2 regions of the Gorillibacterium sp. sgz306347 genome follow, and region 1 is predicted to be linked to the other one. Evidence: predicted binding sites of a transcription regulator. Region 1 holds the regulator's gene; the other holds the start of a gene.

Region 1 (10,389 bases):
TGGGGCCCAACTGGTCAATGGAATCCTTGATGGCGAAGCCGCAAAGAATCAGCGCCGTGCAGCCCATTATCCCGCCCGCCGTCATGAACAAGCGTTTTTTATACCGGAACAGATTGCGCACCGTAACCTTGTTCAGGAACTTCAGCCGGTTCCAGACGGCCGGAAGCCGCTCCAAAAAGACACGGGACCCGGCGCGGGGCGCTTTTGGGCGCATGAGTGCCGCGGGCATCTGCCGGAGCTCGCTGCGGCAGGCCAGCACCGTCGCCCCCACAATGGCTACCAGAAACAAGAGAACACCGCCCACCCCGTAGAGGACATCAAAGCGCAGTTCATAGCGGGGAAGCGTGTACAGTTCCTCCAGCACCACCGAAATGAACTGCGGCATGAAAACAAAACCGGCCAGGTCGCCCAACAGCCCTCCGATAAAAGAAGCCGCGAAGGCAAACAGGATGTACTTGCGGCTGATAGCGGCATTGCTGAAGCCCAGCGCCTTGTAGGTTCCGATAAGCCCCCGTTCCTCCTCCACCATCCGGGTCATGGAGGTCAGGCTCATGAGCACCGCCACCAGAAGGAAGATAACCGGGAATACCTTGCCCACCGCTTCAATGGAGGACAGGTCATTGATCATGCTGGAATAGCTGTCCAGCGAACTGCGGTCCTGAATATACCACTGCGCCGCAGCGCCGGAGCCTGTCTGCTCGCGCTGGCGTTCAATCTCTCCGATTACGGCCTGCACGGCCTGCTCATATTCTCCCGAAAAGGTGTCCAGCGCTTTTGTGCCTCCTAGGGTTATGTAGACGGCTGTAAAAACGGGACTGTTGAAGTCCGTAGCGGCCGCAAAAAAGGTATAGTCCGTGGCGACGGTGGCCCGGAATACACTGGCCATGCCGGTGCTTTGAATATTCATGGGGTCCAAAACCACGCCGGTGATGGTATACGTATCGCTGCCAATCGTCAAGGCATCGCCTACGGACGCTCCGCTTTCATCCAGATAGTTTTGCGTGACGGCGATTTCCTTTGCCCGGGCTGGCAGCGCCCCGTCCAGGAGATACGGAGCGTTTATCCCTTCGGAGCCGAGCATCTTCAGCTCGGCGCTTTTCGCCGCTCCCGCCACCTCCGTTTGAACGGGTTGGCTGAACGCCCCTTCGGCTGTTTCCACTCCGTTTACCTCTTTGAGTGCGGTCACGTCTTCTTCCGCAAGCCCCCGGGGGGACAGAATCCGAATATCAAACAAATTTTGCCGGTCATAAAACTTGTCCGCCGAATAATACATATCCATGCACGAAGCATACAAGCCTGTCAGCATGGCGACGCCCAGCGCGGTGATGGTCAGAATGGACAAAAACCGTTTCCAGCCTTTTCGAATGGAACGCCAGCTATCCTTGAGATAAGCCCTGTTCATCGCGTCACCACTCAATCTGCGCGATCGGAACCGGCTGCTCATTCTGTACGGTCTTGACCACCTGGCCGTTCTTGAAATGAATCACCTTGTCCGCCATCGGCGCCAGCGAGGAGTTATGGGTGATGATGAGCACCGTAATCTTTTCTTGTCGGCACATGTCCTGCAGCAGCTGCAAAATCTGCTTGCCGGTGTTGTAATCCAACGCGCCTGTCGGTTCGTCGCACAAAAGCAGCTTCGGCTTCTTGGCAATGGCGCGGGCGATGGACACCCGCTGCTGCTCTCCGCCGGAAAGCTGGGCGGGGAAGTTGTTTTTGCGCTCCGAGAGCCCCACTTTATCCAAGGTTTCCGAGGCGTCCAGCGAATCCGGGCGGATCTGGGCGGCCAGCTCTACATTTTCCAAAGCCGTCAAATTGGGCACCAGGTTGTAGAACTGGAACACGAAGCCGATGTCGGTGCGGCGGTAGCCCACCAACTGCTTCTTGGTGTAGCGCGAAATCACTTCGCCGTCCACAATGACATCGCCCGACGTGGCGGTATCCATGCCGCCCAATATATTGAGGGCGGTGGTCTTGCCGGCCCCGGAGGCGCCCAAAATCACGGCCAGCTCTCCCTTTTCAACCGCAAAGCTTGCGTCTTCCAAGGCCTGGATGACCACTCCCTCCGAAGCGTACTGCTTGACCACATGGTTGAACTCAATATAGGCCATCCGTTTCTCTCCCTTGACTTTGACTTGCCGATACTTAATCGTATGAACACGGTGTTTCTTTGTCAAACGCATTGTAAGCAATTTTACTTTTCCTGACGCCGGGGCGTTCAACCCAAGCAGGTTTCTCCCTTCTTCACCGATAATGACAAATCATCTACGACGTTGGTGTTGCCCAAAGTTGAACATAATAGTCTGCAATCCGTTTCATTTCAACCTCGTGCAGCAGCTGTCCATTTGCGATAACAAGGATTTTCCGTTTAAGCTCCGCTGCTTGCATGCCCCGGCTGGTCAATCGTTTAAGATCAACCGGTCCTATTCCAGTTCCAGCGAGTTTAAACTGTGGGCTAATCACCTCATTCAAAATGAAAAATTGACCCTATAAGTTCATACTGGTATATTTTTCCTGTGGTTCCGGTAGGGATCGGCCGAAGTTTCCCCTTGCGTGCCAGCTCGCGACAGTATTTGATGACCGTTTGTTTATGAAGGTCAAGTTCGATTGCCGCTTCGGCCGGGCGGACTTTTCGGTTATGACATGCCGCATAGCGTATCAGCATTCGTTCTATTTTGGCAAACGATTGTAGCGAAGGCTTTCCGGATGTGAAATAAGGGGCCAACATATTACGCAGAATCGATTGAATGAACGCAGGGTTTTCTTTCATTTCATCTAGCGAAATGGATATCACGTGACATTGTTGAGACTGCAGGAATAGCCCACGATTCAGATCCATCCGGTATTTGGTGCGGTCCTTGCCGTGTGAGCCATAGTCCATAATCTCGAATGCAAAGCGCAGTGCTCCCATGATCCACATGAAATCCACAAAATACGACCGTCCACGCCAATCCAGCACCTCGTATTCCGGATGCAAGCTTTGAAAATGCCCCACCAGCGGCCACCAGATTTTCTCTGCAAAGGTTTGGTTACCGTAGCCGTGCCCTCGCTTTAATGCATCTTTTCGTTCTCCATTACGATGACTCAAATGCCAGTTGATCCACTTTTCATGTTCGATTTCGAAACTCATTGTTATCGCCTCATTTTAGGAATAAAAAAACGCCCCGCTAATTCCTGCCCAGGCAAGCAGAATTAGTCGAGGCGTGCTTCGCCACAAGTAACTTTGTACGATTCGTCATACGAAATCGATGCTTAATCCAATGATTCAATACAGTTTGTACGATTTGTCGTACAAATATCCCGGTCCAGCCATTCAAACACCTGATTTCATACGACAAGTCGTACAAAGCAAGCAAATGGCAGAGATTAAGGGCAAGACTTGTACGACAAATCGTACACATCGTCAGCACTTCTACACAACTATGCAAAAAAACAGCCTGCATCGGCTGTATCAATAGTGTATGTATGGTGGAGCCAAGGGGGATCGAACCCCTGACCTCATCGCTGCCAGCGATGCGCTCTCCCAGCTGAGCTATGGCCCCGTGTTTTCTTGCGAACCGTTATTACCCGGTCACAAGAAATGATTATACAGGACAACTTTGAAATGCGCAACCCTTTTTTTAAAAAGTTTTTTGCGTGCCGGTTATACCTTGTCCGCCTGGCCGGATAGCTGATTTTTGCTGAGCAGCTGGGACAGTTCTTTCATGAACATGTCGATGTCCTTGAACTGCCGGTACACCGAAGCGAACCGGACGTACGACACCTCGTCCACCGAATAAAGCTCCTGCATCAAGGCCTCGCCGATGTCACGGCTCTCCACCTCTGAAAGCGCGGTTTCTCGGATGCGTTTTTCCACATTGGAGACGATCGTCTCCATCTGCTCCACCGAAACGGGGCGCTTCTCGCAGGCGCGGATGAGCCCCCGCATGATCTTTTCGCGGCTGAACTCCTCCCGGCTGCCATCCTTTTTGATGACCATGAGCGGCGTTTCCTCCACCATTTCAAAGGTCGTGAACCGGCGCAGGCAGCTTTCGCATTCCCTGCGGCGGCGGATCGATTTGTTTTCGTTGGCCGCGCGGGAATCGAGCACTTTGGTCCCGACGTGGTCGCAGTACGGGCATTTCATTCTTTTCTTCCTCCTCGCTTTTCTTGCCAAGGGTTACCTGAATGAAGTCCTTCGTAAGGCACATAATACAGTTACCAACCGATAAGGAGGTGACAGACATGGGAGCAGGACAATCCAGAAGCAGCAACGTGCTGGTTGTACCCCAAGCTAACCAAGCTTTGGATCAACTGAAGTACGAAGTGGCGCAAGAACTGGGCATTCAAATTCCGCAAGACGGCTACTATGGTTATATGGCATCCCGCGATACGGGTGCGATCGGGGGCCACATTACCCGCCGCCTGGTGCAAATCGCCGAGCAACAACTCGCAGGACAATCTAAATAATGATATCCGATTCCGTAAAGCAAAGGAAGTGTCGGAGAAGCCCTAGCGGCTTCTCCGGCGCTTCTTTCCTGTAAAACGGAAAGCAAACGGAAGGAACGTCACTTTCCGTAAACCTTGCTGTATTTCGTATAGTAGTAATCCACCGATTTTACATACTTTCGCGTCTCGACGATCGGGATCCGGTCCGCATCAGCCAGCGTGCCGTTCCACACGTCATCCTCCAGCCAGCGGGCCACTTTGCCGTGTCCGGCGTTATACGCAGCCGCAACGGTCGAGGGGTTGTCTCCAAAGCGCTCAAACAAATACTGCAAATAATGCGTTCCCAGGCGGATGCTGGCTTCCGGCTCGGTCAAATCCCGGTTTCGGATATCCGCAAGCGTCGTATCGCGTTCCATGAGCCAGTTCGCCGTGTCCGGCATGATCTGCATGATGCCGAGGGCTCCTTTGCTCGATTCCGATTGAGCGCGGTAATTGCTTTCCACCCGGATGACCGCCGCCACGAAAAGCGGGTCCAGTCCGTTTTCGGCAGCCGATGCTTCGATGGTGCCCCGGTAGTGAATGGGATACATCAATTTGCCGATCCATGTAGTATTCGCAAAAACGAGAAGCAAAAGCGCGACAAGCAGCAAAGCCGACACCCGTTTTTTTCGCAGCACTCTCATGGCAGACCCTTATCCCGCCAAAATTCCGCCACCTGCCGGTTTGTTTCCTTCCGGCTTCCGTCATTCCGAATGACGACATCCGCAAGCTTCCGCTTCTCCTCGATCGGCAGCTGTGCCCGGATGCGCTGAAGCGCCTGGGCTTCGCCGAGCCCGTCCCGCTTCATCAGCCTGTCCAGCTGCACTTCCTCCGGCACGTACACGACCATGACTTCCCGGACCAAATCCTGCATGCCGGATTCAAAAAGCAGCGGGACGTCCGCTACGATCAGCTTGTCCGGCGCATGCGCTTCCCATTCCCGAATTCGGGTTTCCAGCATGCCACGGATGATCGGATGCAGGATCGCGTCCAGGTCTTTGCGGGCCGCAGCGTCGGCAAACACAGCCGCTCCCAGCTTTTTGCGGTCCAGCGTTCCGTCGGCGGACAGCATGTCCCGTCCGAACCGGCGGGCGATCCGGCCGAGCCCTTCCGTTCCGGGCTCGACCGCTTCCCTGGCAAGCACATCGGCATCCACGAGCGCGGCGCCCCGTTCGACCAGCATGGCCGCAACGGTGCTTTTGCCGCAAGCGATTCCTCCGGTGAGGCCTATATTCATAACCAAACACTCCTAAAAAAACTTGAGAATCCCCATCAGGATCAGCAGGCAGCCGGGCAATACCGACAGCTTGCGAACCCAGCCCAAATCCGACAATTGAAACCCGACCTTTAACCCCAGCGATAAAAAAACGGCGCTGGACAAGGCGATCAGCCCGGCGGTTGCAGCCGGGGAATATCCGATTAACGCGGCGCCGAAGCCGGCGCCGAACGCATCAAGCGACAAGGCGAGGCCAAGCAGTCCCGCTTCGGAAGCGGAAATTACGCCCGACCGGTCGGCGTCCGCCAAGGCAGGCCGGCGGAGAATCTGAATCACGATGCCGATCCGTTTCAGCTCAATGGAGAAAACCGGCGGCACGGATGAGAGCTCGGCCTGTTGTCCGGCCGATTCAAATGAACCTTCGGGAGGCTCCGCCGAAAACCCGCTCACGCCTCCCGAATCCGAAGCGGCGCCCTCGTCCCGCTGAATCAGCATCTGGAACACCGTCCATCCGCCGATCCCGACCAGGATAGCTGCACCGACGTTTTTAGCCGCCGACGGGGCCAGAAAAGCGGACAGCCAGACGCCGACCTTCATGGAAAGCAATATCACAAGACCGGAGCAGCAGGCGATGATCAGAACCGAAAACAGGGGAATGCGGATTTTCCGCAAGCCGTACATGGCGCCGACGCCGAAACCGTCCAAGCTGACGGCAAGCGCAAGAAAAAACAGGGACATGATCGGAACCAACGCGATATCCCTCCCGCGGACCATGAAAGCAGGCCCGTTGATAGGGCTGGACGGCCGGCGAACGGCCGGTCTTTGACTCCGGGAGCAACGCCCCCCGAGCACAGCCTACCTTAAGGATATGTCTTGGCTCCGACCCGTGTGCTTTTCCGGTCTCCCGTTCTTCCGGTCAGCCCAGAGGCTCGACTTTTTTGACGCGGGTCGCCCGCTTGACGGGAAGCTTCTGGCAGCCGGGGCAAAAATGCGTCCCCCGTCCGCCCAGCCTTGCCTTCACAATCGGCTTGCCGCACCGGCTGCAGGGCTCTCCCTTCCGTCCGTACGCGAGAAGCTGCTGCTGAAACATGCCCATCTCGCCTTGTCCATTGACATAAGACTTGATGGATGAGCCTCCGGCATCGACCGCTTCCTGCAAAACGCCGACAATCGCCTCGTGCAGCCGGACGGTTTCCGGCCGGGTCAGCGAGCCGGCCGGCCGCTCGGGATGAAGCCCCGCCCGAAACAGCGCTTCGTCCACATAAATGTTGCCAAGGCCGGCGATGGTTTCCTGATTCAATAGATGAGGTTTGAGCTTGGTCGCCCGGCCGCGGAGCTTGTCCGCGAGCAGGGCGGCCGTAAATTCCGGGTCAAGCGGTTCAAGTCCAAGTTTATGCAGCGGCGGCCCGTTCCATTCTTCTCCGGTGCGGAAGATGTGCATGGTGCCAAATTGGCGCACGTCTTTGTACCGGAGCTCGGTTCCGTCGGTAAAATGAAAGATGACATGGGTATGCTTTTCGACCGGCTCGTCCGGCCGGTAAACTCCGTACCGCCCTTCCATCCGAAGATGGGACACCAGGGTAAGCCCGTCCAGCAAAAAGCGGATAAACTTGCCACGGCGCGCGACGGAATGAACGGTTTGACCGGCAAGCGCTTCACAAAACCGCTCCGGCTCTTCCGGCAGGCGGATGATGCGGGGAAGCAGAACCGTGACCGATGCGATGGTTTTTCCGGCGACCAGACGGTTCAGGGTCCGGACGACCGTTTCCACCTCGGGCAATTCCGGCATGGATGAATTCACCTCTTGTTGAAATGCTTGATAAGCAAGCGAATAAAAAACCGCTTCTTTAAGCATACCGCAAGAGAGCCTTCCGGGCTACCCGTTTTGATTGGCAATCGGCCGTTTTACTTGGCGTCGTACCAGTCGGCTCCGCTTTCCACTTCCACCTTTAGCGGAACGGACAACTGGAGGGCGTTCTCCATAATTTCGGGTACGAGGCGTTCCATGATTTCTTTTTCCTCCGGGGGCACTTCAAACACCAATTCGTCATGCACCTGGAGCAGCATCCGGCTTTGCAGCTTCTCTTCCTTCAGCCGGGCCGCCATTTTGACCATGGCCAGCTTGATGATATCCGCCGCGGTGCCCTGGATCGGCGTGTTCATCGCAGTCCGCTCGGCAAAGGAACGGAGGTTGTAATTGGAGCCGTTGATTTCCGGCAGGTAACGGCGGCGGTTCAGAAGCGTCGTGACATACCCGTCGCGCCGCGCCGACTTGACGATGTCGTCCATGTACTTGCGGACGCCCTGGAAAACGGCAAAATACTGCTCGATGAATTTCGCCGCCTCCGCGCGGGAAATGTCCAGGTTTTGCGAAAGGCCGTAGTCGCTGATGCCGTAAACAATCCCGAAGTTGACCGCCTTGGCGGAACGCCTCATGTTGCGGTCCACCTCCGCTTCCTTTACGCCGAAAACGTCCATCGCCGTTTTGGTATGGATGTCCATGTCGTGATGGAACGCTTCCTGCAGCCGTTCGTCGCCGGAAATGTGGGCGAGCACCCGCAGCTCGATCTGGGAATAATCGGCGGCCAGAATCAGCCAGCCTTCCTCCGAGGGAACAAAAGCCTTGCGGATTTTGCGACCTTCCTCCAGACGGATCGGAATGTTTTGCAGGTTCGGGAATTGGCTGCTCAGCCGTCCGGTGGCCGTGATCGTCTGACGGTAATACGTATGAATTTTACCTGTGGAGGACCGGACCTCTTTGAGCAATCCTTCTATATAAGTGGACTGAAGCTTGGCGAGCGTCCGGTAATCCAGGATATGCGCAACAATCTCGTGCTTGGCTCGCAGACGCTCCAGCACCTCGACATCCGTGGACGGGCCGGTTTTGGTTTTTTTGACGACGGGCAGGCCCAGCCGGTTAAACAGCACATCCCCCAGCTGCTTGGGCGAATTCAGATTGAATTCCCCGCCCGCATGGCGGTAGATGTCCGCCGCAATGGCCGCGATCCGTTCGTTCAGCTCGGTTCCGAAGTCGCGGAGCTGGTCCGGGTTGATTTTGACGCCCTGCAGCTCCATCTCGGCCAGAAGCGCCGCCAGCGGAAGCTCCAGGTCAAAGAACAGCCCGGTCATTTCCTTTTCGTCCAGCTCCCGTTTCTGGATGTCCTGAAGCTCTCTGACCGCAGCGGCTTTCCGGCACAAATGAGCAGCGAGCGTTTCGGTATCGGGAACCTTGAATTTCGCGCCTTTGCCGAAGACGTCGGCGTCGTCGGGAATGTCACGCAATCCGTATTTAAAAGCCAGCGCATGAAGCGTCTGGGTGGACTCGGTCGGGTCCAGCAGGTAAGTCGCAAGCATGACATCGAACGCGCAGCCCTTCAGCGTGATCCCCAGCCAGGACAAAACGATTTTCGCCCGATGCAGGTCGAAGATTGCCTTTGGCTTCCGGGGGTCAGCCAGCCAATCGCGAATGGCCGCAGCCGAATCAGACAATAGCAAGTCTTTGGCCAAAAAGTAGCCGGCCTCAACGGTTTGAAAAGCCATGCCGAGGAAGTCCGCCGTATGGGGGTTCTCGCCGGCTGATTCGACGTGCACGGTATCGACCGTATCCAGTCGGGCGGCGAAGTCGGCCAGTCCGGCCTCATCCAGGATAACGACGGGCTGATCCGGGCGGGTTTCGCTTCGGGTATCCGCCCCGGAGCCTTCTTCCGCTCCGGCCTCCGCTCCTTTCGCGGAGGCCCCGTCGGCCGGTGCGGCCCCTGCGCCGAAATCGAGCTTTTCGAGAAGAGACTTGAACTCCAGCTTGCGAAACATGGCCGCCAGGGCTTGCCCGTCAAAGCCTTTGTAGGTTTTGTCGTCCCAGGATATATCCATCGGCACTTCGCGGAAAATGGTCGCCAGCTCTTTGCTCATGCGGGCTTCCTCGGCATGGGCGCGGATCTTCTCGCCCAGCTTTCCTTTGATGCCGTCGGCCGATTCCAAAACCTTTTCGACGCTTCCGTATTCATGAAGCAGCTTTAAAGCGGTTTTTTCACCGACCCCGGGGATGCCCGGAATGTTATCCGAGGAATCGCCCATGAGCCCTTTGAGGTCGCGGATTTGGTCGGGCTCCAGCCCGTATGTATCCTGAAGATGCGCCGGATCGAACCGCTCGGTCTCGCTGACCCCCTTGCGTGTCAGGGCGATGGTGACGCGGTCCGACGCCAGCTGCAGCATGTCCTTGTCGCCGGTGACGATGACCACCTGCAGGTCGTCCGCTTCCCCGGCGCGGCTCATCGTGCCTATGATGTCGTCCGCCTCATAGCCCTCCAGCTCAAACTGGGCGATGCCAAACGCTTTGACCAGCTCCTTGATCAGCGGGTACTGTTCGGAAAGCTCCGGCGGCGTTTTCGCCCGGCCTCCCTTGTACTCCTTGTACTCCGTGTGGCGGAACGTGACTTTCCCGGCATCGAACGCGACGAGAAAATGCGTCGGCTTCTCTTCTTCGATCAAGCGCAGCAGCATGGTCGTAAAGCCGTAAACCGCGTTGGTGTGCAAACCGGCGGAATTGCTCAAAAGCGGCAGCGCGTAAAACGCACGGCTGGCAATGCTGTTTCCGTCGATCAGAATCAATTTGCTCATGGTCCACCTCATTTATGGCATTGGCGTTGATCCGCCTGTTGCTTCCAGCGTAGGCGGTTGTCACAGGACAACCTTTCTCCATCATAGCATAT
Region 2 (10,389 bases), on a different contig from region 1:
CCGAGGAAATGCGGTCGGGCTTGCGAATAAGCCATCCCGCGTTTTTATAAGGATCGAACGCCACCGCGGCCGCCCGGCCAATGACCGATAAAGGCGGCGATTTGCCCGTAGCCGCTTTCGCCGTGGTGTAGCCCGCCTCCCGAATGCCGGCCGAGTCGGGTGAACCGGCCTGATACTTGGTCAGATCGGGAAGCAGCTCCCCGCTTTTGGCGTCAAGATAAAGCGGTCCTTCCGCTCCAGAGAAAACCCAGCAGCTTTGCAGCGGCCCGTAATACCGCCGCTCCGCCTGCCGAAACGCCGCTTCACCGCCCGGCAAAGCCAGCAGCCCGCGGGCGGCCAGCGTCTGCTTGAGCAGGGAAAGGCTGAAAAGCGGGTACGGTCCGGTTCCGTATTCCGCCAGGGCCAGTTTGCCGTCCGGATCGTATGCGGCCACCAGATACCCCGTTTCGCGTACGCCTTCGGTTAAGGTGATGAGCCAGGAATGCGTGCCCGGACCGAGAGGTGATATGGTATAAGCCGACCGCTTCCATCCCTCGAAGCCGGGCTCGCCGGACAAGGCCGCGATCCATTCCCGGACGCGCCGGTTCAGTTCCGCCTGTGAAACGGGAGCAGCCTCGTCCTTCAGCGGATTCTCGGTCGCTTCAACCGCCGTAATCGGAGGTTTATCCGAAAGTATGTCGGAGGCACGGGTACTCCGATCCGTTTCCGTATCGAGCCCATAAGCGGGGGCGGCTGCATCCTTGGCAGTGGAGACGCGGCCGCCGGAAGCCGAAAGGATCGCCGCTAGCGGAGCGGAGGCGGACGGCGGAGCCTTTTCGGTTGAGTTCCTCCATTTTAAGCCGGCGTGGGAAGGAGCGGGAGCCGGTTCCGGCCGGCCGGCGAACGGGGCCGCCGTAGCGGACGCTGGCGACAGAGCGGCCCCGGTTGCAGACGAAGTTCCTGCCGCACCGGCGGAAAGCGCCGCCGTACCCTGGAGCGCCGGGCAGAGCAGGCTGGCTGCCATAAGGCCGCCCAGCGCAGCTTTTTTCCAAATCAGATTCATAGGTCACCGCCGTTTCTTTCTTCGATGGGAAGCTGTTGTCATTGTACAAGCCCCGGAGGAAAAAGGCTGTTGGTTCGCGGTGGCGAAGCGCCGCTTTTCTTCCCCTTTTATGCCGGGGGTTAGCGGGTTTCGTCGGCTCCCGCCGGGCGGTCCCTCAGATGGAAAAGGCCGCAATTGACGGCGGATACCCGGATGCGCGGCCGGTACTGCCATTCGGCCTCTTGCCTCCGCAGCATGTACTCCGCCTCGAGCGCGTTCCGCGCCAGAAGCGCCTCGTCTTCTTCCCGAGTCTCCGGTGCGGGGCCGCCGGCAACAGTGGCAGTTAGCGCTTTATCCTCCGATAGCTCCGGCGCAGAGTCGGTGGAGGAGGCTTGCCTGGCATTCTCCTGCAATACCTTCGGCGCAAAGCCGGTGGAGGGGTCTTCCCAGGCTTCCCCCTCCGCTTTCTTGGGAGCAATGCCGCCGCTTCCGGTTTGGGTTTCCGCCAGCCGCGCAGAAGATGCCGCAGCCCCGAGCGGCCGACCGGCTGCCTGCGCTTCACCGGGCTTCGCTTGCTCCGGCTCCGGCGCAGCCGCCAGCAGATCGCCGTAATACCCGTCAATCCTCGCCCATTCCTCCCGCAGACGAACCGCCGCATCCTCCGCCCAAGTCCGGTCATAACCTTTGAGCTGTTTTTCCAGATAGCTTTCCAGCAAAGAAGCGCCCTTTTTCAGGGTCAGCACGGGAGGAACGAGGTGGATGCCCGCCGGAAGCTTGGGGGTCAGCTTGCGTTTGCCGATCCGCTTCCAGAAATCCGTCTCAATCTCGCCGCTGTTCAGGTTCACCGCAAGGGAGTGCAGCTCTTCCCGCTTCATGTCGCAGATCAGCTCGATCTTGTAGTTGACGCAGAGCCAGGTGGAATAAGAGGAAGGCGGCGCGCCGGAGGCCTTTCGGGCTTCCTCAAACAGACGGACGCAGCTTCCCCGGCTGCGGACCGACCGGAAAATTTGCTCCAGCCGGCGGCTGCCGAAGGTGACGGTATCGGTCGGCACCCGGCCCACGGGACTGGGAAGCGTAATGCCGAAATACCGGCCGAGGATGCTGTCCGGGGCGCCGGGAGGAGCTCCGGGTGCCACCGCTTCCGGCTGACCCGCCATCCCCGGAATGCCGGACGCGATCGCTCCCGGCTGACCCGCTACTCCCGGCATTCCGGGCGCATTCGCTCCCGCCGCCCCCATTGCCGGGCCGGGCTGGCCGAACGGAGCGCGGCCCGCAGGGGGCGGGGGAGCCGGTCCCGTCACCGGTCCCGGCGACGGGCCGGTTACCGGCCCAAGCGGCGGCCGGGGGCCGGCGGGCGGGAACGGAATGCCCGGACCTCCCCCCGGCGGGAGCGTGCCCGCGAGCGGCTCGGCGTCGGGATTGAAAATAAACTTCATGGTCATCGTTTCCGCGGGCGCGCCGGTCCTTTCGACAAAGTCCCAGTAATAGGAGCGGCCGGTCAGCTCCCGGTCCGCCTCTACGGACAGCTTGACGAGCACGGCGGACTCCGTTTTGTCCAGCACCGCGCAGTCCATCGCTTCCAGAAAACGAAGCAGATAGCGTTCAATTTGGGCACTGTTCACGGGCTCGCCTCCAGCAGGGAATCTCCGAACCGGTCCAGCCGCGTCCGGATGTCCGCATCTCCGTCCGCTTCCAGCACCAGCTTCATCAAATCGTTTTCCAGCGTCGCTTTTTGCTCCAGGATGTGATCGAGTCCGCCGATAACCAGCTCGAACATGTTGATTTTTTCGTGCAGCAGATGGAGGATGTGCTCCTCGATGGTGCCCAGCGTCGAGAGGTTGTAAATGCTCACGTCGTGCTGCTGGCCGAGCCGGTGCACCCGGCCGATCCGCTGCTCCAGCCGCATCGGGTTCCAGGGCAGGTCGAAATTGATCATGTGATGGCAAAATTGCAGGTTGATCCCTTCGCCGCCCGCCTCTGTGGCGATCAGCACCTGCGCGCGGCCGCGGAACAGGTCCATCATCCAGTCCTTTTTGCCCCGGTTCATCCCGCCCCGGTAAGGAACGGCAGAGAGGCCGTTGTCCTTCAGAAACTTCAGCAAATATTCCTGCGAGGCCCGGTATTCGGTAAACACAATCGCCTTGTCTCCGATCCCCTTTATCAGCTCCAGCACTTTTTCGGCTTTCGTGTTGGCCGTGATGCCGCGGATCAGCGCCACCAGTTCCCACACCTTTTGCCGGAGGGGAGATTCTTCCGGGAGCTTCTTAAACAGGTTGACGAGCGTCACGAAAACAGCGTCCCGGCTGCTGCACACCTCACGCTGCAGCGTCACCAAAGTAAACGCGCTGGCCGCACCTCGTCCCAGCTCGTCGTAGCGTTCCTTTACAAACCGGGTCACCCCGTCGTACAGCGCCTGTTCCTCGGGCGAAAGGCTGAGGGGAATGTTTTTGACGACGCGTTTGGTAAAATCGACCGCCCCGTCCGAGCGCCGGTTGCGGATCATCACTTTGGACAATTCGCCTTGGAGCAGGTCCTCGTTTTTGGGCACGCGTTTGTCCGCGACGAATTTGTCCTGAAAGCTGCCCTGTCCGCCAAGCTGGCCGGGCTTCAGGACGTGAATCAGGTTGTAAAGCTCGTCCATGTCGTTCTGGACGGGAGTCGCCGTAAGGAGCAGGCAGTATTTGCGGCGCAGGCCGCTGACGAACTGGTAGTTCGTGGTCTTTTTGTTTTTCAGCTTGTGGGCTTCGTCAATGATAAGCATGTCGTAATCGAGCCCCAGCACGATGTCCCGGTGGGGCGGGCGCTTGGCGGTATCGAGCGAAGCGACGATCACTTCGGCGGAGGTCCACATGTAGGCTTTTTTCTGGGCGGAGGCGGGAATGCCGAACTTCTGGTTCAGCTCGCGCACCCATTGCAGCACAAGGGAGGCGGGAACGAGAATAAGCGCCTTTTTGACCAGTCCGCGCACCATATATTCTTTGAGCACAAGTCCGGCTTCAATGGTTTTGCCAAGGCCCACTTCGTCGGCGAGAATGGCGCGCCCGCGCATGTCGAAAAGCACCTTTCGGGCGGCGTCCGTCTGGTGCGCGAGCGGAACGAATCCGGGAAGATGAGCGAGGCATTGCAGGTCGTCGAACCGGCGGATCAGCCGGGCCTCCTCCGCTTCCAGGGCAAGGCGGTACAGCTCGGGGTTGTCCCAAGGGCCGTTTTTGTCCACGCGGGATTCCAGTTCGGACAGCCAGCCGCGTTCAAACCGGAGCTCCACCGTGCCGTCCAGCTTTTTCACCAAATCGGCCGATTCGGACTGACGCATGGGGCACCTCCCTCAAGTTGGTAAAACTAGTATGGACGAAGCCGGGAAGTTTCATAACCGCCTAAAAAAGGGACTGGAACCCGCCTTGGTTTTTGAGGTATGATAGATAAGTTCCGTTTCCGTAAAAGGCGAATGGGGATCGTACGGTCATGGCTTTTTGGTGATGAAAATACTATATCCTGTGTTTCATTCTTTTTTATTGTCTACATCTTGATTCGTTTGGCGGCCCGGCGTGTAAGAAGGGGAGAAGCCTTGCGGGGCAAGGCCTCGCGGTTTGGGGCCGCTCGCGGGTGTGAGAAATCTCACCATTCATCATCAAAAAGAGAGCGCGCAGGCGAAAAGGACAGCTTCGGCGAAAGAATGGCGGGTTAACCCGGAAAAACGATCCTCGTCCCACTCGATCCACAAAATGTTGTAATGTATAATGAGTGCTGCACTAAATATTGGGTTACATATCCGTTATTCGCGGACAATCATAGAAAGGGGTACTGGCAATGAGCATGATGCAGACGAAGCGCTTGGAAGGTCTCAGCGAAAAGATTTTTCTGGACCGCTACGCCATGAAAAACGCCGACACCAGCGGCACGAAAGTGGGGGATACGGTTCTCGTTCTGACCAAGGACGACCCGAAATTCCCGGCCAAGGAAGTGGGCGAGGTCATCGAACGCACCGGAAACAAGGTAAAGGTGAAGGTGCGCAGCGGAGACGTGGTGGAATCGGACGTGGAGAAGCTGACGCTCACCCAGGAGAAAACCCCGGAGGAGCTGTGGGACCGTCTGGCGGCGGCCATGGCCTCGGTGGAAGCGACCCCTGCCAAACGCAAGGAATGGACCGAGAAGTTCCGCAGCATTCTGGACGACTGGAAGCTCGTTCCCGGCGGCCGGATCGCGGCCGGCGCCGGCGCAAGCGACGAGCTGACGCTGTTCAACTGCTACGTTATCCCGTCTCCGCATGACAGCCGGGGCGGCATCATGGCGACCCTTTCGGAAATGACTGAAATCATGTCGCGCGGCGGCGGCGTGGGCATCAACCTGTCCTCGCTCCGTCCTCGCCGGGCGGTGGTCAAAGGCGTTAACGGCTCCTCCTCGGGCGCGGTGTCCTGGGGCGGCCTGTTCAGCTATACGACCGGCCTGATCGAGCAGGGCGGCAGCCGCCGCGGCGCGCTCATGCTGATGCTGAACGACTGGCACCCGGACCTGATGGATTTCATCACGGTCAAGCAGACGATGGGCCAGGTGACGAACGCCAACCTGTCGGTTTGCGTCAGCAACGCCTTCATGAAGGCCGTGAAGGAAGATCTGGATTGGGACCTCGTGTTCCCGGACACCTCGGTGGCCGACTACAACGAAACCTGGGACGGCGACCTGGACAAATGGAAGAAGGCCGGCAAGCCGGTCAAAACCGTCCGCACGGTCAAAGCCCGCGAAGTGTGGCACACGATCATCGAATCGGCTTGGAAATCCGCCGAGCCGGGTGTCGTTTTTATGGAATACTACAATCAGATGTCCAACAGCTGGTATTTCAACCCGATCATTTGCACGAATCCGTGCGGCGAGCAGGGCTTGCCGGCCTGGGGCGTCTGCAACCTGTCGGCCATCAACCTGTCCAAGTTCTACGACGCGGACAAGCATGACGTGGCCTGGGAAGAACTTGGCCAGGTGGTTCGCTACTCGACCCGTTTCCTGGACAACGTCATTGACAAGACGCCGTACCACTTCGAAGAAAACCGCGTGAACCAGCAGGGCGAACGCCGCGTCGGCCTGGGCTCGATGGGCCTTGCCGAGCTGATGATCAAGCTGGAAGTTCGCTACGGCAGCCCGGAATCGCTCGAATTCCTGGATAAGCTGTACGGCTTTATCGCCCGGGAATCCTACCTGGCCTCCTCCGAAATTGCGGCGGAAAAAGGCTCCTTCAAGCACTTCGACAAGGACCTGTATCTGCAAAGCGGCTTTATGAAAAACATGATCGAGGTCTACCCGGAAGTGGGCGAATCGATCCGCAAGAACGGCATGCGCAACGTCACCGTCATCACCCAGGCGCCGACCGGCAGCACGGGCACAATGGTCGGCACGTCGACCGGCATCGAGCCGTACTTCGCGTTTGAATATTTCCGCCAAAGCCGGCTCGGCTTCGACAAGCAATACGTGCCGATCGCCCAGGAATGGCTGGAAAAGCATCCGGGCGAAGAGCTTCCGTCTCACTTCGTGACGGCTATGACTCTTTCGGCGGAGGACCACATCCGCGTACAGGCCGCCATCCAGCGCTGGGTGGACAGCTCGATCTCTAAGACGGCGAACGCGCCGCACGACTTTACGGTGGAAGACACGAAGAAGCTGTACGAGCTGGCCTTCGACCTCGGCTGCAAAGGCGTGACGATCTACCGCGACGGCAGCCGCAACGAACAGGTATTGTCGACCGGCAAGAAGGAAGACAAGGCAGAGGAAGGCAAAACGGAGCAAAAAACGGCAGCGGCGGCAGCGGCCGATACAGCAGAAGCTCCGGTGCTTGCGGTCTCCGCGGCGCCGAAGGAAACAAAGGTCATCGACAAGGAATACAAACGCCGCCCGCAAATTCTGCGCGGGGCCACCTATAAAATCAACACGCCGTTCGGCATGGCGTACATCACGATCAACGATCTGAACGACGCGCCGAGCGAAATCTTCCTGAACGTAGGCAAAGCCGGCTCCGACGTCTTCGCCATGGCGGAAGCGCTCGGCCGGGTATGCTCCCTGTTCCTGCGCTACGGCGACCACGGCAACAAAGTGAACCTGCTGATCAAGCACCTGAAGGGCATCGGCGGTTCGGGCGCCATCGGCTTCGGCGCCAACCGCGTCGAGTCCATCGCCGACGCCGTTGCCAAAGCGCTGGAGCTGCACACCGCAGCGAATGCCGGCTCGAACGGCACGTCGGGCGATTCCCGCGCCGCGCATTTCACGATGCAGCCTGCCGCTCCGGCGCCGGCTCCCGCGGTTCCGGCCGCAGCCGCGCCTTCTTCGCACGGCGGACACGCGCTGACGGACGACCTGTCCCTGCTCGACACGAGCAAAGACATCTGCCCATCCTGCGGCTCGATCTCGCTGATCAACACGGAAGGCTGCAAAACCTGCGCCAACTGCGGGTACAGCAAGTGCTCGTAAGAAGAAATATTTTAGACGAAGACGAAAACGAGAAAATTATATTTATACCTTTTGCGGTATGAAAATACACGATGATTCATTTTATTCAAATTGAAGAAGGATTTTCCTTTGATTTGTAATGCGTCTTGAAAACAAGTTTTGTTCTAAGAACAATGTAAAAACGTGGGAAGCGATAGTTGCTCTCACGTTTTTTATTTTATAGTTTTAATGTCAAATGCAAAGTAAAGTTGCAGGCTGAGAATTTAAAGTATTAGATTGTCAAAACTTCATTAAGCTACCCTGAAAATAACGCAACTTCATATTCTGTGGTACCCCGCCGGGGCATGGGTGGCTAACGGTTGCCACAGCGCTTATTCACCCCAAAAACCCCTGTTTCCATTTCTAACGGTTGTGGGAGAGCTTATTTGCCCTCAAAAGACCAAAACGCCCCCTCTCCGAGCCAAATAAGCTCCGTGGCAACCGTTAGATTTTAAAAAGCTTCGTTTTAAGCCAAATAAGCTCGCTGGCAACCGTTAGAATTTGTCCGGCCCCTTCCGGCGCCCCATGACCAAAGCTCCCGGCGCGTGATGGATATTGGACCACGACATAGCCAAAAAATCCACCCTGAAATAACGCAACTTCATATTCTGTGGTACCCCGCCGGGGCACGGGTGGCTAACGGGCAGTAGAGCGTGGTGAAAGACCAGCTATAAAAAGTCAATAAGAAAATTGAAAAATCCTTGACCAAAGATCAAGGATTGAACCGGAAGCAACTATACTTTCTGAGAGACTACAACATATTCTGCCATCCACTGTAAAACTTCGTTTTCAAAGGGGAAAACACCATCAGCAGGAGCAGGAAGTTCTCCATAAATTAACGTGGCTTCATTTTTGTGATAACCAATATTCTTGCACTTATCAAGCCATTGAGAGATGTCACGCATCTTATCTTTTTCAGGGTGATAACTCGGATCATGAATTGAATAAAGTTCAATCCACTTTTTTGTATTATCACTTTGATGATCTTCGACTGTGCTGATATTGTAGACCGCATGTGCGCACGATATCCTTCCGCAAAACCCGCCATTAGAAAAGACAACATCCACGCAGTTATCAGCTAAAGGAAGTGCAGCACAATCACAGGCCATATACACGATGTCCACATATGGATTTTTCCATTCGTCCGAGAAAAAAACCGGTTCCATTTCAGTATACTGTGGCTCAAATCGGTCATGATGACAGTAACAGGCCAATCTATTCGCTCAATCATGTATTTGATGCCACTACCGGTACCGCAAGCCATATCAACAATGATTCGCGGTCGAAGCTTATTAATGTGCTGCCACATGACTTCCCTGTAATGAGGTGATCCCTGCCAATATCGTTGGTTCCCTGGATGGCGCTGTTCTTCCAAATAGTGCTCATAATTCCTAAGCCACAAAGACCAATATTCGCCTTCTTTTTCACGGGAGCCAAAATGGATAACCCCATCGATAACATCATAATTGTGACCATCTTCACAAGAAAAACTTGGCTTCCCCTGCTTATTTAGTGAATTTAAGGTTAACGCTTTGAATGATGAACATGAATGAGTGCTTAAAGGATACGGTTGGATGCTCAAGTCTTTTTCACACGTAAATAAAAAAGCGGTCATTGATTATCTTGTTAATAATCACCTAAATATGCCGAGAGTTTCTTTTAGATATGCATGAAAGGACATTATCATCGAAATTCAAACGGTTCATTGCGTTTCCCAAACATTTTCGACTAACGGAGAAAGTGGACTGCAGAGCATTCGTTTCTTATCCAAAATGGAAAAGCAAAGGGGCGGTCGGATAATCCGGCTGCCCCTTTGTCGTTAAAAAAACCGATACAAACGCACCCCATGCGGCGGTATGACAGCCCGGACTACGCCGGCCTCAAGCTCGGCCGTCGCTCCGCTCCACAGCTCGGTTCCCTCCCGGCAGCCCGCCAATCCGATCTTCTCCAGCTCCAGGTTGAGCGGAAGCGGGTTGTCACCAATGTTGAACGCGGCGGCGTAACGGAAGCCTTCAACGCCTTCGGCCGTCCAGATAATCAGTTCTCCCTCGCGTAAGGCTTCTTTGGCCGAGCGGCTTTCCCGGTGCATGCGCAGCACATCCCGGTTGGTAAGCAGAGACAATGTCCATTCGTCGCAGTCCCGCAATTCTCCGCCAAAGATGAGCGGGGAGCGGAAGATGCTCCAAAGCGACAGCATCGTCAACTGCTCGTCCCGCGTGAAACGGGTCCAGCGGTCTGTTCCCCCGCCGTCTACTGACCGAATGCCGATGTGGCCGAGCGGCAGCATGTCGCAGTCCGGCCAGCAGCCTTCCTCGGGGACGCCCTGCCATGTCCGGCAGCGGTCGAACATATCCAGCAGCAAAGGCCATTGGTCCCAGAAGTCGTCCGTGACGCGCCACATGTTGGCATGCCCGGCGAAGAATGCCGCGTACTCCACCGGTGCGGGGCCGGGTGAAAGGCTCAGCACCATGGGGCGGCCGCAGCGAGCAATCGCCCTGGAGATCAGGACGATCTCCGGCTGATGGGTGCCGTACAGCCTGGAAGCCGCAATATCGTCCACCTTTACCAGATCAACGCCCCATTCTGCATACAGCTCAAAAAGGGAATCGTAATAGGCCTGCGCCCCTTCCTTCGAGGCGTCTACGCCATACATATCCGTATTCCACGGACAGATGGAGTTGGGATGCGCGATTTCGCGCGCTGTCGCAGTGGTGTCCCGAACCGGAGCAGCGGCATGCACGGCTTGGCGGGGAATGCCGCGCATGATGTGAATGCCGAATTGAAGGCCCAGGCTGTGAACGTAATCGGCCAGCGGCTTAAACCCTTTGCCGCCCGCTGCGGAAGGGAACCGGTTCTCCGCGGGCATCAGGCGGGAATAATCATCCATGACCAGCTCAACG

What was found. The regulator NrdR, encoded in region 1, represses ribonucleotide reductase genes. The targets are predictions, from matches to a motif close to AACACNATATATNGTGTT.
Region 2: a site for NrdR is predicted at 4,767-4,784, ahead of AC6I6H_RS18790 (adenosylcobalamin-dependent ribonucleoside-diphosphate reductase). Genes of this name have one in related genera too.

Annotation. Positions count from the first base shown of each region.
Region 1 covers NZ_JCAPET010000059.1:12,730-23,118, reverse strand. The annotation lists gene AC6I6H_RS20540 (ABC transporter permease) at 1-1,402, opposite strand, end outside; gene AC6I6H_RS20535 (ABC transporter ATP-binding protein) at 1,407-2,108, opposite strand; gene AC6I6H_RS20530 (hypothetical protein) at 2,462-3,127, opposite strand; tRNA gene AC6I6H_RS20525 (tRNA-Ala) at 3,464-3,539, opposite strand; gene nrdR (transcriptional regulator NrdR) at 3,641-4,123, opposite strand; gene AC6I6H_RS20515 (alpha/beta-type small acid-soluble spore protein) at 4,222-4,446, shown strand; gene AC6I6H_RS20510 (lytic transglycosylase domain-containing protein) at 4,545-5,108, opposite strand; gene coaE (dephospho-CoA kinase) at 5,105-5,701, opposite strand; gene AC6I6H_RS20500 (MntP/YtaF family protein) at 5,714-6,430, opposite strand; gene mutM (DNA-formamidopyrimidine glycosylase) at 6,597-7,469, opposite strand; gene polA (DNA polymerase I) at 7,586-10,297, opposite strand.
Region 2 covers NZ_JCAPET010000046.1:964-11,352, forward strand. The annotation lists gene AC6I6H_RS18775 (hypothetical protein) at 1-1,042, opposite strand, end outside; gene AC6I6H_RS18780 (YqhG family protein) at 1,162-2,643, opposite strand; gene AC6I6H_RS18785 (DEAD/DEAH box helicase) at 2,640-4,334, opposite strand; gene AC6I6H_RS18790 (adenosylcobalamin-dependent ribonucleoside-diphosphate reductase) at 4,829-7,471, shown strand; gene AC6I6H_RS18795 (hypothetical protein) at 8,224-8,613, opposite strand; gene AC6I6H_RS18800 (DNA alkylation repair protein) at 9,043-9,162, shown strand; gene AC6I6H_RS18805 (glycoside hydrolase family 27 protein) at 9,309-10,389, opposite strand, start outside.